Regions from separate parts of the Priestia sp. 3CA3 genome, predicted to be linked through region 1. Evidence: a T-box and tRNA genes for the amino acid it is inferred to sense, from the RefSeq annotation. Region 1 holds a T-box; the other holds one or more tRNA genes.

Evidence for each region. A T-box is a leader RNA that pairs with one kind of tRNA and senses whether it is charged. The one in region 1 lies ahead of trpS (tryptophan--tRNA ligase), so its partner is inferred to be a tRNA-Trp.
Region 2: it has a tRNA-Trp gene. The T-box ahead of trpS (tryptophan--tRNA ligase) is inferred to sense a tRNA for this amino acid. The anticodon was not compared.

Annotation. Positions count from the first base shown of each region.
Region 1 covers NZ_JBXENJ010000003.1:396,725-404,470, reverse strand. Annotated here, with positions in the region: gene AC1VNJ_RS11390 (hypothetical protein) at 1-46, shown strand, start outside; gene AC1VNJ_RS11385 (YjbA family protein) at 75-824, shown strand; gene trpS (tryptophan--tRNA ligase) at 854-1,843, opposite strand; T-box leader at 1,920-2,124, opposite strand; gene AC1VNJ_RS11375 (peptide ABC transporter substrate-binding protein) at 2,792-4,438, shown strand; gene AC1VNJ_RS11370 (ABC transporter permease) at 4,536-5,471, shown strand; gene AC1VNJ_RS11365 (ABC transporter permease) at 5,474-6,400, shown strand; gene AC1VNJ_RS11360 (ABC transporter ATP-binding protein) at 6,415-7,485, shown strand; gene AC1VNJ_RS11355 (ABC transporter ATP-binding protein) at 7,487-7,746, shown strand, end outside.
Region 2 covers NZ_JBXENJ010000017.1:7,917-15,662, reverse strand. Annotated here, with positions in the region: gene AC1VNJ_RS24890 (FAD-dependent oxidoreductase) at 1-266, shown strand, start outside; gene AC1VNJ_RS24885 (GerAB/ArcD/ProY family transporter) at 292-1,419, opposite strand; gene AC1VNJ_RS24880 (hypothetical protein) at 1,445-1,678, opposite strand; gene AC1VNJ_RS24875 (GerAB/ArcD/ProY family transporter) at 1,775-2,896, opposite strand; gene AC1VNJ_RS24870 (hypothetical protein) at 2,919-3,104, opposite strand; gene AC1VNJ_RS24865 (hypothetical protein) at 3,401-3,670, shown strand; gene AC1VNJ_RS24860 (phospholipase D-like domain-containing protein) at 4,037-5,431, shown strand; tRNA gene AC1VNJ_RS24855 (tRNA-Trp) at 5,671-5,744, shown strand; tRNA gene AC1VNJ_RS24850 (tRNA-Leu) at 5,771-5,852, shown strand; tRNA gene AC1VNJ_RS24845 (tRNA-Gly) at 5,873-5,944, shown strand; gene AC1VNJ_RS24840 (Na+/H+ antiporter NhaC family protein) at 6,160-7,560, shown strand.

The DNA.
Region 1 (7,746 bases):
ATCATTTGGAATAAAAATTCCTTTCTCTGCCTATACTGATGGATAACAAACAGATAGTAAGTGAGGGGTAAATTATGCTATATCTTCATGATGTATGGGTTAATTGGTTTGAAGGCGAAGAAAACGGTTATAATGTGTGTCATTTCCATGAGTGGAGAAAAGACGATTGTGTAGAACTGCTCGATCAAGCACCGTTATTAAAAGTAAATCCGCTTTTATTTCATTACATTGAAAATGATCTTTCCGAGCTACCTCAACAACTACTACAAGATGTCTATCAGAAAGCATACATTCGGAAAAATCATGAGCGCACGCAGGTTGAATATTGTTTTATTGTTACAGATGGAACGAATATTTTAGCAATTGATACGATGGGCTATCATATCCCAATTCGAAAAAGCCGCTTAATTCCAAGACAAGAACAGTTAGTTTATGAGATGATTGCGGATCAAGAAGAGCTAGAATATAAGTTCAGTGAAGACGAGCTAACTAAAAAAGAGCATCATATTCTTTCGCCGTCTCCTGAAACGATGAGAGGGCTAACACGTAAAGAACGTCAGCTAAAACAGCTGTTATTTATGGCACTTGATCAGCTACATACAACAAAAAATACAGCTCAAATCCGCTACTGGTACACAGAGTGGAATCCAACGAAATACGAAGACATTCAAGAGATGCCGTTTCAAGACGTATGGAATCAGCTATACGATGAAACGAAGTCAGGGTGGTCACCGAAACATAAATTATTATGCGAGCGCTTAGTAAAAGGACAACCTTTCTTTGAAAAACTTTGGGAAATTGAACAAGAGCCAAAAGTGAATTAAAAAAACGACTGCATAGCAGTCGTTTTTTTTTAACGTTTACGGCCAATTCCCATTGCGTTTCGCATTTTGCGAAGCATTTTATTAGCCGTTGCATTTGCTTTATCGGCACCTTGATCTAAAATATCATCTAACTCGCTAGAATCAACTAATTCATAATATCTTTCTTGAATTGGAGCAAGTGCTTCAGCTACTACTTTAGCTGTGTCAGCTTTAAAGTCACCATAACCTTTGCCTTCGTACATTGCTTCAATGTCTTCGATTGATTTATTTGCTAGGATTGAATAAATGCTTAATAAGTTTGAAATACCTGGCTTATTTTCTTTATCGTAGCGAACAATACCTTCTGAATCCGTTACGGCACTTTTGATTTTCTTTTCAATCGTTTTAGCGTCATCCAAGAGCGTAATAAAAGCTTTTTGGTTTGGATCGGACTTGCTCATTTTTTTCGTAGGATCTTGAAGAGACATGACGCGTGCGCCCACTTTTGGAATACGTACTTCAGGAATAGTGAAGATATCATTGTATTTTTTGTTAAAGCGCTCAGCTAAGTCACGCGTTAATTCTAAATGCTGCTTTTGATCTTCACCAACTGGAACCAAATCGGTGTTGTATAAAAGAATATCAGCTGCCATTAGTGGAGGATAAGTTAATAATCCTGCTGATACTGCTTCTTTTCCAGCGGACTTATCTTTAAACTGAGTCATACGCTCAAGTTCACCGATATACGCTACGCACTGTAACATCCATCCTGCTTCCGTGTGGGCGGGCACTTCTGATTGAATAAATAAAGTTGATTTTGCTGGATCAATTCCTACTGCTACATACAGAGCAGCAAGGCTGCGAATGTTTTTACGAAGTGCTAAACGGTCTTGAGGCGCTGTAATTGCATGCTGATCTACAATACAAAAATGACAGTTATAGTCATGTTGAAGTTCAACAAATTGCTTCATCGCTCCAATGTAGTTACCTAAAGTGATTGTACCGCTTGGTTGAATACCTGAAAAAATTGTTTTCATCAAATCTTCCTTTCATCTGCACATATATGATGCTAGTTTACGTATACAACATAAAAAGGCCCATCCGCTCCTAGCATAAGCTAGGGGCGAATGGACCGCGTTGCCACCCTAATTAGCACACATTATTGTGAACTATCTTTATTCATGTAACGTTGAGATCAACGTTCAAGCTTTGCACTTGAAAGCTCCAAAGTCCATTCTGCAGGTTTCAATGTTTGTTCTCACCAGCCACAAACTCTCTAAAAATGAAAATTCTGCATACTACTCTTTTTCACAGCTTTAATTATATAGTTATTCGTTATTATAACGCGAAAAAGCAGGAATTTAAACATCTTATCGCTAAAAAGTTTTATAAGACAATTTACTGGAATTTTTCTTCGGCAAAAAAAGACAAGAACCTTTTAATTAAAGCATTTCTTGATGAAAATTTGGTGGAGGATTTGGTAAAAATCTTTTATTTAGTATTTCTAATGCCTTTGTAATACTATTGTAATACCTATACTACAAAAAAGATTTTAGACGTCTGACAAGTAGGCACAATCCTTATAAGATAAGGTTTTTTCCCTCATGACAAAAAAATACCATTAAATAATAGTATTGCAATAAATTTTTAAAATATTTATAATAGGCGTAACAAACATATTTTTTACAAAGGTATTACAATTTCTTAATTTTTTCAGAAAAAACAAAATAGCCAATGTTTTGTTTCAATTAGCGAATTTTGTAATGAATGAGTCTTCTACATATTAAGCGCATACATTGGATTTACAGCATGTAAACAATTGATGACAGTTTCATAGGGTAGAAGAATAATTTTGCAGTGAGGTCTTTAGCACTCTACTACGTGAAAAAATAACTGATTATTTTGTATTGAAAGAGGATTAAGAAATTAGTGCATATCAAAAAAATATGGTTGCCACACAAACAAAATTTAATAGGGGGTAACACGCAATGAAGAAAAGGTTGTCAATTCTTTTCAGTTTGCTGCTTGTAATGAGCTTGTTTTTAGCTGCATGTGGATTTAACAAAGAATCTGGTGGCAGTGAAAATGCTAGCAGTGATGGCGGCGACAAGAAAAAAGAGCAAGAGCTTCGCGTAAACATTAAAACTGAGCCTTTCTCACTGAACCCAGGCTTAGCTAATGATTCAACGTCATCAAACGTATTATTACAAACATTTGAAGGTTTAACTCGTATTGGTAAAGATGGAAAACCTGAAAATGCCATGGCGAAAGATGTAAAGGTCAGCGATGATCAAACTAAATATACGTTTACGATTCGCGACGATGCAAAATGGTCAAATGGTGACCCTGTAACAGCAAAAGATTTCGAATATGCATGGAAATGGGCGTTAGATCCTAAAAACGAATCTCAATATGCATATCAATTATACTATGTTAAAAATGCACAGGCTGCTAATGAAGGAAAAGGTTCATTAGATGATGTTGCCGTTAAAGCAACAGATGATAAAACGCTTGAGGTAACATTAGAAAACCCAACGCCATATTTCTTAGAATTAACAGCTTTCTATACGTACTTCCCAGTGAATACGAAAATTGCTGAATCAAATGAAAAATGGTACACAAATGCAGGCGAAAACTATACGTCAAACGGTCCTTTCAAGCTTAAAACTTGGAAACATAACGACAAAATTGAGTTAGTTCCTAATGAAAACTATTGGGATAAAGATGCTGTAAAACTTAAAAAAGTTGAAATGTACATGATCAATGATAACAACACTGAACTTTCAATGTTCAAAAACGGTGAATTAGACTGGGCGGGTATGCCTACCGGTCAATTACCAGCTGATGCACTTCCTGAATTAAAGAAAGACGGTTCATTAAACATTCAAGAGATTGCAGGTACTTACTGGTACAAGTTTAATACAGAACAAAAACCTTTAGACAATGTGAACATTCGTAAAGCATTAGCTTATGCAATTGATCGTAAAGGTATTACAGAACAAATTACAAAAGACGGTTCAGTTCCAGCGATGGCGGCTGTACCACCAACAATGTTTGAAGATAACAAAAAAGGCTACTTCAAAGACAATGATGTGAAAAAAGCAAAAGAATATTTAGAAAAAGGCTTGAAAGAAATGGGCCTTAAAGATGCTTCAGAACTACCAGCAATTAAGGTTTCATACAACACGGATGAAAAACATGCAAAAATTGCACAAGCTGTTCAAGATATGTGGAAGAAAAACCTTGGTATTAAAGTACAGTTAGACAACTCTGAGTGGGCTGTTTACATTGAAAAGTTACACCAAGGAGATTATCAAGTTGGGCGTATGGGCTGGTTAGGAGACTTTAACGATCCAATCAACTTCCTAGAGTTATTCCGTGACAAAAAAGGCGGAAACAATGATACAAACTGGGAAAATCCAGAATATAAAAAGTTATTAATTGACTCTCAAAAAGAAACAGATCCTAAAAAACGTCAGGCAATGTTGAAAAAAGCAGAAGGTATCTTCATGGATGAAATGCCAGTGGCACCAATCTACTTCTACACAAATGCTTGGGTACAAGACAAGCAGCTGAAAGATGTTGTGATGTCTGGTCTTGGAGACATTCAGATTAAGTGGGCTCATTTTGAGTAAGTAACATCAATTATGACAAAGGGTATATGGGGCCTGGTGCTCCATATACTTTTCTTTCTTGTGCGCGAATTTTGTAAAAATATGGAGGTGTGTCAGGGTGTTCAAATATATAGGAAAACGACTTATTTATATGTTTCTATCATTATGGCTGATCGTAACAGCGACCTTTTTCTTAATGCGTGCTGTTCCAGGAGGTCCATTCACATCAGAAAAGCAGCTTCCCCCTGAAATTCAAAAAAATCTAAATCAGTATTACGGTTTAGATCAGCCTTGGTACCATCAGTACTTTGATTACTTAACATCAATTTTAAAGTGGGATTTTGGTCCATCTTTCAAATATAAAGGCCAAACGGTAAATGATTTGATTAACGGCGGATTCCCTGTTTCATTCATGCTAGGGATGGAAGCTATTTTAATAGCGATTGCTATTGGCGTAGTACTAGGTGTTATTGCTGCTTTAAAACATAATAAATGGCAAGATTACACGGCGATGGTTATTGCAGTTCTAGGAATCTCAGTTCCAAGTTTTATCATGGCAGCGGTATTACAATACGTTCTGGCTATGAAACTACAAATTTTTCCGGTTGCACGCTGGGAATCTTGGGCACACACGGTGTTACCAGCTCTCGCGCTTGCTTCAACCCCTATGGCGTTTATCGCACGATTAACTCGGTCGAGTATGCTTGAAGTATTAAGCAATGATTATATTCGTACAGCGAAAGCAAAAGGTTTAAGCAGAGGCGTTATTACAGTTAAGCACGCCATGCGAAATGCGATGCTTCCAGTCGTATCCTATATGGGACCTTTAGTAGCAGGGATTTTAACGGGTAGCTTTGTTATTGAAAAAATATTTGGTATCCCTGGATTAGGTTCACACTTTGTACTCAGTATCTCAAACCGAGATTATACAACGATTATGGGCGTAACGGTGTTCTACAGTATTTTACTACTTGTATGTATCCTGCTTGTAGATATTGCATACGGCTTTATTGATCCTCGAATTAAACTTACAGGTGCTAAGAAAGGAGAGTAACTATGCAGCAACTTCCGAAAATTCCTAAAGAAATGTTTGAAACAGCAGGGATTGACCATGCTCAAGCAGAAAAGATTGAAAAACCGAGTCTTTCGTTCTGGCAAGATGTTTTTATTCGTTTTCGCAAAAATAAGCTTGCTATGTTTGGTGTAGTACTAATGGTTCTCCTTGTTTTTATGGCGATATTTGGTCCATTGATGGTGAAATACGATTATGCAACCAATGATTTATTGAATGCCAATCAGGCACCATCTTCTGAGCACTGGTTTGGTACAGATGAATTAGGGCGCGATGTGTTTGCTCGTACGTGGGAAGGCGCTCGTATTTCATTATTTATCGGGTTAGCAGCAGCTTTAATTGATTTATTCATCGGCGTAGTTTGGGGAAGCATCTCTGGATACCGCGGCGGCCGTACGGATGAAACAATGATGCGTGTTGCGGATATCTTATATGGTGTTCCTTACCTTTTACTGGTTATTATTTTAATGGTTATGCTTGGCCAAGGGTTAGGCACGATGATCTTGGCGATGACCATTACCGGCTGGATTAACATGGCCCGTATTGTACGTGGACAAGTATTGCAGTTGAAAAACCAAGAGTACGTAATGGCTTCACAAACATTAGGAGCAACAACAAAGCGTATTTTATTTAAACATCTTATTCCGAATGCAACAGGTCCAATTTTAGTAACAATGACACTAACGATTCCTTCAGCAATCTTTACAGAAGCATTTTTAAGCTACTTGGGACTAGGCGTTCCGGCACCGCTTGCAAGCTGGGGAACAATGGCTTCAGAAGGCTTACCTGCTTTGGAATACTATCCTTGGCGCTTATTTTTCCCAGGTTTGTTTATCTGTTTAACAATCTTAGCGTTCAACGTAATTGGTGATGGATTACGAGATGCGTTAGATCCAAAACTACGTAAGTAAGGAAGTGAACTCATATGTCACGTTTATTAGAAGTAAAAAATTTAGCTGTATCATTTAAAACATATGGCGGAGAAGTTCAAGCTGTTCGCGGCGTTAACTTCCACTTAAATAAAGGTGAAACGCTAGCAATTGTTGGTGAGTCAGGATCTGGTAAAAGTGTAACTTCACAAACAATCATGCGCCTTATCCCGATGCCTCCTGGCCGAATTAAAAGCGGTGAAATGCTGTTTGACGGCATTGATTTAGCAAAGAAAACGGATAAAGAAATGGAAGCTATTCGCGGTAAGGATATCGGTATGATTTTCCAAGATCCAATGACTTCTTTAAATCCAACAATGAAAGTTGGAGCTCAAATTGGTGAAGTCGTAATCAAGCATTCCAAAGTATCTAAAGCGGAAGCGAAAAAACGTGCAGTCGAGTTATTAACGCTTGTAGGCATTCCTTTTCCAGAACAGCGTGTGAATCAATATCCGCATGAATTCAGCGGAGGGATGAGACAGCGTGTTGTCATTGCGATGGCTCTTGCTTCTAATCCGAAATTACTGATTGCTGATGAACCAACAACGGCGCTTGATGTAACAATTCAAGCTCAAATTTTAGAGTTGATGAAAGACATTCAGAAAAAAACGGATACATCTATTATCTTTATCACCCATGATCTTGGTGTAGTAGCAAATGTAGCAGATCGAGTAGCCGTTATGTACGCTGGTCAAATTGTTGAAACGGGCACAGTGGATGAAGTGTTTTACGACCCAAAACATCCGTATACGTGGGGACTCCTAGCTTCTATGCCAAGCTTAGATAACGAGGCGGAAGAAGAGCTGGCTGCTATTCCTGGAACGCCGCCAGATTTAACGAATCCTCCAAAGGGAGATGCATTTGCAGCGCGAAATCCGTACGCAATGAAAATTGATTTTGAGCAAGAACCTCCAATGTTCAAAATATCGGATACGCACTATGCAAAAACATGGCTCTTACATCCGGATGCACCAAAAGTAGAGCCGCCTGCTTCAGTTCAGCGCCGCATGCGTAAAGTTGATAATGTATACAGTACACCTGTACTCGTAGCGAAGGATGGTGAATAACATGACAGATAAATTATTAGAGATTAAAGGCTTAAAGCAACATTTTTTCACAAGTAAAGGAACAATTAAAGCGGTTGATGGTCTGACGTTTGACATCTTCCGCGGAGAGACGTTAGGTCTTGTAGGTGAATCTGGTTGCGGAAAGTCAACGACAGGCAGAACGATTATTCGTTTATATGACGCTACTAGCGGTGAGGTGCTATTTAATGGCGAAAATGTACATGGTCGCAAATCTCGCTCGGAGCTTAAAAAATTCAATCG
Region 2 (7,746 bases), on a different contig from region 1:
TATCAGAAAATAACCGACCAGAATTCATGCCAACGTACGAAAATATTACGTTAAAAGTAGTATATGAAGAAGAAACGAGACGAATTGTAGGTGCACAGGTTATTTCTAAAATTGATGCTACTCAAGCAATTAATACATTGTCCGTATGCGTACAGCAGGAAATGACGATCGATGAGCTTGGCTTTATGGACTTTTTCTTTCAACCCCACTTTAATAAGCCTTGGCATTTCTTAAACCAAGCAGGGCTTCAAGCGCTTCAAGCATAAAAAAGCAGGTGACTACCTGCTTTTTTTATGTGGATTTTATTATCTTTTTTATTTTTATTTTAGCTGGTTTAAAACGAATCCATCCTATGATAAGAAGAATAAAAGGATATAAAGCTCCCATCAAAAAACTATAGGGAATCCACGTTTCGGCTAACCATGTTTTTTGATAGGTAATGGTTGGGTACACAATAATGGAAAAAGTCGTAACAATTAATCCCATCGGTAACGTTAGAAATCGAGTTTCATTGATGTTAAAAATATGACAAAGTCCAGCGATGGAAGCATGAAAATAAAGAGAAACTTTAAAGAAAAGAGTAAGAAACCATATAATGGCAATAATTACCTCGATTCCTTGCAAAAAATTTCCCACCTCAATTCGCTTAGCCATTTCATATACGGGAAACATGGTAGTTGAAGAATGATAAGAACCAATAACGATTATACAAGAAAAAATAACAATTACCATAATAAATCCACCTAGCAGGCTGCCGCTCATTAAAGCTTTAGCTCCTTTTTCAGGTTTTCTTAAATGAAGGGGGAAAATCATCATCAAAGGAGCAAAAGTAAAATAAGTAATGCTAAGAAAGATAAGAACCGAATGAGTCAGCGGTTTTAAGTGAATGTCCATTAAAGGCATAAGATTTTCAAGTTTCATTTGAGGAGTTAGTGAAAAAATAAAAATTCCGAGAAGGCCAACAAACCACGGGAAAAAGATTTCACAGCAGCGTGCAATTGTTTCTAGCCCGAGTCTTGCCCCGAACACAACCACAAGCATAAAAATAATATGAATAGCAAGCAGCGGCGTTTCCATCATAATATGGGTATTTAAAAAACTCCCGACGTAGTATACAATGCGGCTGCACGTTATGACAGTAGATAGGACAAATAAACAAGATACACCTTTTCCTAGATATTTTCCAAATACTACATCATTGATTTCTACCAGATTTTTATCTTTAAATAAAAGTCCGAGAGCTATATATACTTTCACTAATACAAATCCGCATGCTACTCCAAGGATAGCCGGAATCCAAGCGGTTTGCTTAGAATCAACAGTCATAGCCGCTGGAGCAATAACAATTGTGCTTCCAATTGTATAAAGCATAACGAGCATGCGAAATTGAATCGTTGAAATTTTAACTACAGATTTCACGGTATTCACTTCCTCGTCTTACGTATTAAGATAATAAATGAAGTAAAAATATGCTGATTGGCCTGAAGATAGCAGCTGATAAATCAGAAGGATTTGGAACATATAAATCCAGTGCTTTACAGATGCTTACGGACATTCCAATTGCAAGAACTGTGTAGAATAGCCATAATTCTTTCTTCGCTTTTTTTTGCCGTAAGTTAGGTACTTCAGACCAAATGACGAGCGTGCAAACAATAAGTAACCCCAATACCCCTAGCATAGACTAGCTCCTATACATGAATAATTAATGTTATATTTTCCAGAAAAATAACTACTTATACTGAAGGTGCATTCTCTATTAAAGGTTTTTGATTTTTTAGTCGCTGTTCGAAGAATGCTGCTTTTTGTTTTGAATAAATCCTGCAATTAAAAGGAAAAGCGGATATAAGATGCCTACAAGTAAGCTGTAGGGAATCCACGTTTTTGTATCCCAATCTTTTTGATAAGAAACGCTTGGATACACAATAAGGGAAAGTGTAATCATGATGAGTGCGACTGGAAAAGAAAATAGCTTGTAGTCCTTTATATGAAATACATTGGCAAACCCCAAAAGAGTAGCGTAAAAGTAAATGCAAAGCTTAAAAAAGAGAGTAATAAACCACAAAATAGCAATGACCACTTCAATTCCTTGAAGAAAGTTTCCTACATCAATTCTTCTTCCTAATTCATAGCTTGGAAACATGGTGATTTGGGAGTAATAAGGACCAAGCACTAAAATTCCGAGTAAGATTAACGTAACCATCACTAGTCCACCGGCTATATTACCTATATAAAAAGATTGAGTGGACTTTTTTGTGTCTGGTGTATGGGAAGGAAAAATCATAAGCAGAATCGTATAAGTCAAAGAACTCATGCTTAAAAACGTTAAAACAGCCCGAATAAAAGCTTTTGGATGTATTTCGAACACAGGCTGAATATGCTCTATTTTAATTTGCGGAATCATAGACAAAATCAGAAGTCCGAATAATCCGACAAACCAAGGGAATAAAATCTCGGCACTTCGTGCAATAACTTCTATCCCTAGGCGTACTCCTACGATAACCACACCCATAAATGCAATGTGGATGGCTGTAAGCGGCGTGTAGGGAAGAATTTGTGTAGTGAGAAAATTCCCTACATAGTAAAGAACTTGACTGCTGATAAACAAATTGGATAATACAAAAACAGCAGAAACAATCTTTCCAAACAGTTTACCTAAAATTTTTTCGTTCATTTCCATCAGCGTAAGCGTTGGAAACATTTTTCCTAGTGAGGTAAAAAGCAAAACTAAGCCAATTCCTGATGCTACACCGAAAAGTGCTGCAATCCAGGCATCTTGATGAGCATCAGCCGTAATAGCGGCAGGCACAACAATAATTGTGCTTCCGATGCTATATAAAGTTACTAGCTTGCGAAATTGCGCAGCCGAAATATTGATTTCATTAAGCAAAATGAGCACATCCTTTTGCCATATACACGAATTAAGTGATCCAACGGAATAATAAGTGACTTAAAGGCTGAAATATTGCTTCTACCCAATCAGAAGGGTTCGGTAGAGGCAGCCGAAAGATTTTTGCAAGAGCGATCATGATACTGATTGTCATGAATACAATAAAAATTTTCCGTTCTTTTTTATGAGAGTGTTGAGGTAATCTTTTTATTTCCATCCATATAACCCCTGCACAAATGATCAAAAAGGAAAGAAACAAGTGCATGCAGTCAACCCCAATATATTTTGACGTTCAAATAAGCTATTCGTATGATGTCCGCTAAAGAAAGTGATTATACATTTATGTAAAATATAGAAATTATTTCAAGGGATAAAAGATATCATTGGACGCTCTTAAATAATAAAGGAAGTTGTTATGCGGAATATTTACGCAGCTTCAACCTATTGAAACGTCGTATGAATAAGTGGAAAAATGCCACACTATAGAGTGAACAAATGGAAAGGAGCACTATGATGAAAAAATTCCCATATAACAAAGATAAACAACAATCGTTTCAAGCAGCACAGCAGGGGCATAAAGAAGCAGTAGATGCATATGAACAGGCAAATGAAGCTAAAAATGATGCATCCTATGGACATGAAGCGAAGCAAGCGATAGGTGAAGTGAACGAAGCCTCTCAGCAAATCGAGAATGCGCTTGAAAATGCTTCTGAAACACAGCGTCAGCGTTTAACTGAGTTTCAGCAAGACATAAAAGATATGGAAAACGACCTTAATCAATAAAAGAGCCGCTGTTTTACTTACACTTAGAGCAGGTTCACAATAGGGTATAAATTGCAAAAGCAGAAGATAATGAACTTCTGCTTTTTTTATTGGCAGAGTGAATGTAGGTTTCGTGTATATAATGGCTTCTAGCAGTTGTTTGGAGGGCAAGGCGAAGACTCCTATAGGGAAAACAGAATAGGTGAGACCCGGCAGGAGCGGAAGCGAAGGCTTGCACGGAAATCAACAGTAGTGTAACAAATAATCCATCATTCCATTCTTATTTTAAAAGGTATAGAAGTTAAAAAAGTAAGAATCCTAATAAAAACAGAACGATAAGAATGCAAAGGGATTGTGACAGGAAACATGCTAATAAATATACTAATAATGATTGTCGTATTGTACTTCATATATGTATTCGTAACTGCAGTGGTACTGTTTTATGTCCCTTTGCACAAGGGAAAAGACTTAAAAGTAATGAATACTGAGAATTTTTACGGAAAGAAAGAATCCACAGACCGTATTATGCTTTTGGAAAACGGTTATTTTTCAGGGCTTGTTCGGATGCAGATGATTCAAGAAGCGAGGCATACAATCGATATTGCGTACTTTTCCATCGGCAAAGGTCGTTCGTCGGATTTACTTATGGGTGCTTTATTCGAAGCTGCGGACCGAGGTATACGTATTCGAGTGCTGTTAGACGGGATCTCTCATGGGTTAAAAGGCAAGAGAAAAAATGTTCTTTATGCTCTAGCTTTCCACAATAATATTGAATTAAAGTACTATGAGCCCTTTACTATTCTTAAACCTTGGACATGGCATAACCGTCTTCACGATAAAATAATAGTAGTCGATGGCCAATTAGGTATTAGTGGAGGACGAAATATTGGAGATAAATACTTGGCCAGTCAACCGGATAAAAATTTTGTCTATGACCGTGATGTGCTGATTTATAATACAAAGCAAGAAAGTAATAGTGTCATTCTTTCAATGGAGAAGTATGTAGAGAAATTATGGAACCACCCGTATACGCGCAAAGCTTTTCCAAAGCTCAAGAAAACTAAACAATTTCGTGGCCTTTCAGGAAAGAAATTGTTAATAGATCAATACGAAGAGGCCAAAAAAGCAACCGAACCCTTTGTCCATCCCTATATTGTATGGAGAGAATCAACGATGCCTACAAGAAAGGTTTCTTTTATTACAAATCCTATTCAACGAATGAATAAAAGCCCTTTTATATGGAAAACGTTTATTAAGCTTTCCGAGCAAGCTGAAAAATCCATTGTCGTTCAAAGTCCTTATATTGTACCAACAAAAGAGATGGAACAGTATATAGATAAGTCAGTAAAATCTAAAGTGCAAAGAATTATTTTAACGAATTCTATTACGTCCACTCCGAATGCTATGGCTTTTTCTGCATACTTAGGAGTAAAAAATCGGGTCATAAAAGCGGCTTCAAAGCTTTATGAATATCAACAGCCTTATTCCATTCACGGGAAATCCGTTGTTTACGACCAGCGTTTGAGCGCAGTTGGTTCTTTTAACTTAGATTCACGTTCTGTATTTTTAAATACTGAATCTATGGTTATGATAGATAGTGAAGAATTTGCAGCAGAGCTAACAGGGGCTATTGAAACTAAAATTTCTCACAGTACGCTTGTGGGAAATGAGGGGGAACCTGTGGATTTTAATACGGATTCTCAAAAAAACGTGCCTCCTGTAAAATCTGCACTCCTCCATATTCTTTCAGTCTTCACGCGATTTTGGAGACATTTTGTATAGTTCTGCACTTTTCCTAAAAAAGTGCTTTTGCAGAAAGCTTATAAAAATAAATGGTAGAGGATAAAAGGTGCTGCAACTGGTGGTGGGAAGTGTGAAAAGCTGTGATATGCCTCACAGTTTTTTTGAAGTCGCCAGTACTAGTCATGATTCATAAAAAGACCTATTGACGAAATTCCATATATGTTTTATTATAATATAGCGTCGTCAATAAACGAGGTTCTTTTGAAGAAATCATTTCTAGGGGCATAGTTTAAAGGTAGAACTACGGTCTCCAAAACCGTCAGTGTGGGTTCGATTCCTACTGCCCCTGCCATTTTGGAGTTATTTTTCAATTCACACGCGGGTGTGGCGGAATTGGCAGACGCGCTAGACTTAGGATCTAGTGTCTTATGACGTGGGGGTTCAAGTCCCTTCACCCGCATCTTTACTTATATATATTGCGCGGAAGTAGTTCAGTGGTAGAACACCACCTTGCCAAGGTGGGGGTCGCGAGTTCGAACCTCGTCTTCCGCTTCTTTTCAAAAGCAGTTTGCATGTGCAAACTGCTTTTTTTGTTGTAGAAATAAAGATTTTTACTATGCTGTTTTTAATTAGAAATAGTTTATTCAATCAGTGCTGCTTATACGTATTGTTTTCGTGAATATACACATATTATTGGGGTTACATTAAAAGCTAATGAACGATACGTGAAGACGTCTAATATGGTTTTTAAGATAGGGGAGAGTCCTATGGAATCTAGTTGGTTTTCAATTATACCGTTTTTAATTGTTATTCCAATAGCTATTTTCACCAAACAAGTGCTGCCAGGGTTGTTTTTAGGCTTATTAGTAGGCGCTTATTTGATTGATCATTCGATTGTCGGAGGTGTTGAAAAGTTACTTCACTACGTTGTACAAGCTCTTAGAAATAAAAGTAATATAGAAATCGTTGTCTTTTTATACGCGTTTTCAGGGCTTATCGGAATGATTAAGATGGCTGGAGGAGTTAAAGGTTTTGTGGAAACAGCTGCAGAAAGAATTGATACAAGAAAAAAAGCTCTTATTTTAACCTATGTTTCAACCATTGGAACATTCAGTGCTCCCACCTTTCGTTTTGTGACGATCGCGCCCATTATGAGAGCGCTGCTGAAAAAAGTGAAAATGACGACAGCAGAGCTAGGGTTTGTTATTGAAACAACTGCTACTCCTGTTATCGTCTTAATTCCCGTGGCAACGGCATTTGTAGGATATATGGTCTCAATCATTCAAATGGCAATTGATCATCAAGGCATAAAACAAGACGCTTATTCTTTGTTTATTCAAAGCATTCCTTATAATTTCTTTTCGATTGTGATTATTTTAGTAGGGATTTATTTCAGCTTTTTTCATCATTCAACGTCTACGGCTCCTATGAAGCTCGAGGAAGAAGACGAAAAAGATTGGCATGATTGTCATCCTTGCGTCTCGAAGGATTTGCCTTCTAAGCCTTGGAATTTGTTAGTACCTTTACTTGTTGTGATTTCACTTACCTTACTTTTAACATGGTGGAGTGGACATCGTAAGAGTCACAGCTTTTTTGAAGCATTTATTAAAGCAGACGTGTTAGAAGCGATGGTAGTAGCTTTAATTATGACTACGTTAATTACCCTCATTTTTTTCTTGTTTCAGCGCTTTACATTACAGAATTTGCTTAATGGTTTTATCACAGGAGGCAATGACTTGATGTCCGTTATTTTGTTGTTATCGGTAGTATGGGGATTATCCGCTGTTACAGAAGACTTAGGTTTTTCAAATTTCGTGACGGCACATTCTAAGTGGATTCCTCAAATGTTTGTCACTCCGTTCATGTTTATCTTTGGAGCCGCTATTTCTTACTTTATCGGATCTGCTTGGGGAACGTGGGGGATTTTAATGCCGCTTGGCGTATCGCTTGCAAGTTCTGCAGATCTTTCTTTGCCGTTAATTATCGGTGCGGTGTTTGCGAGCGGTTCCTTTGGAGCGTTTTCTTCACCTTTAAGCGATGATACGAATACCATCGCCAAAATATTAGATTTATCTGTTATTGAATATGCCAAATATAAATTAAAGCCAGCTTTAATTGCAGCGGGAATAACAGTTGCTTTCTATCTTGTTGTATCTTTCTTATTTTGAATGAGAAAAATAGCCGTCTAGTATCAATTTTTCATTTTTTTAAATTTAAAGTATGCATACAGTCCTAATGACAGGCACACTAGCATGATACAAGTAAGCGGAAATAAGATGGTATTAACAAAATGATCATAAAACCATATATACACGCACATCACCTCAATAATTTTAACGCCATTTTTTCTATTT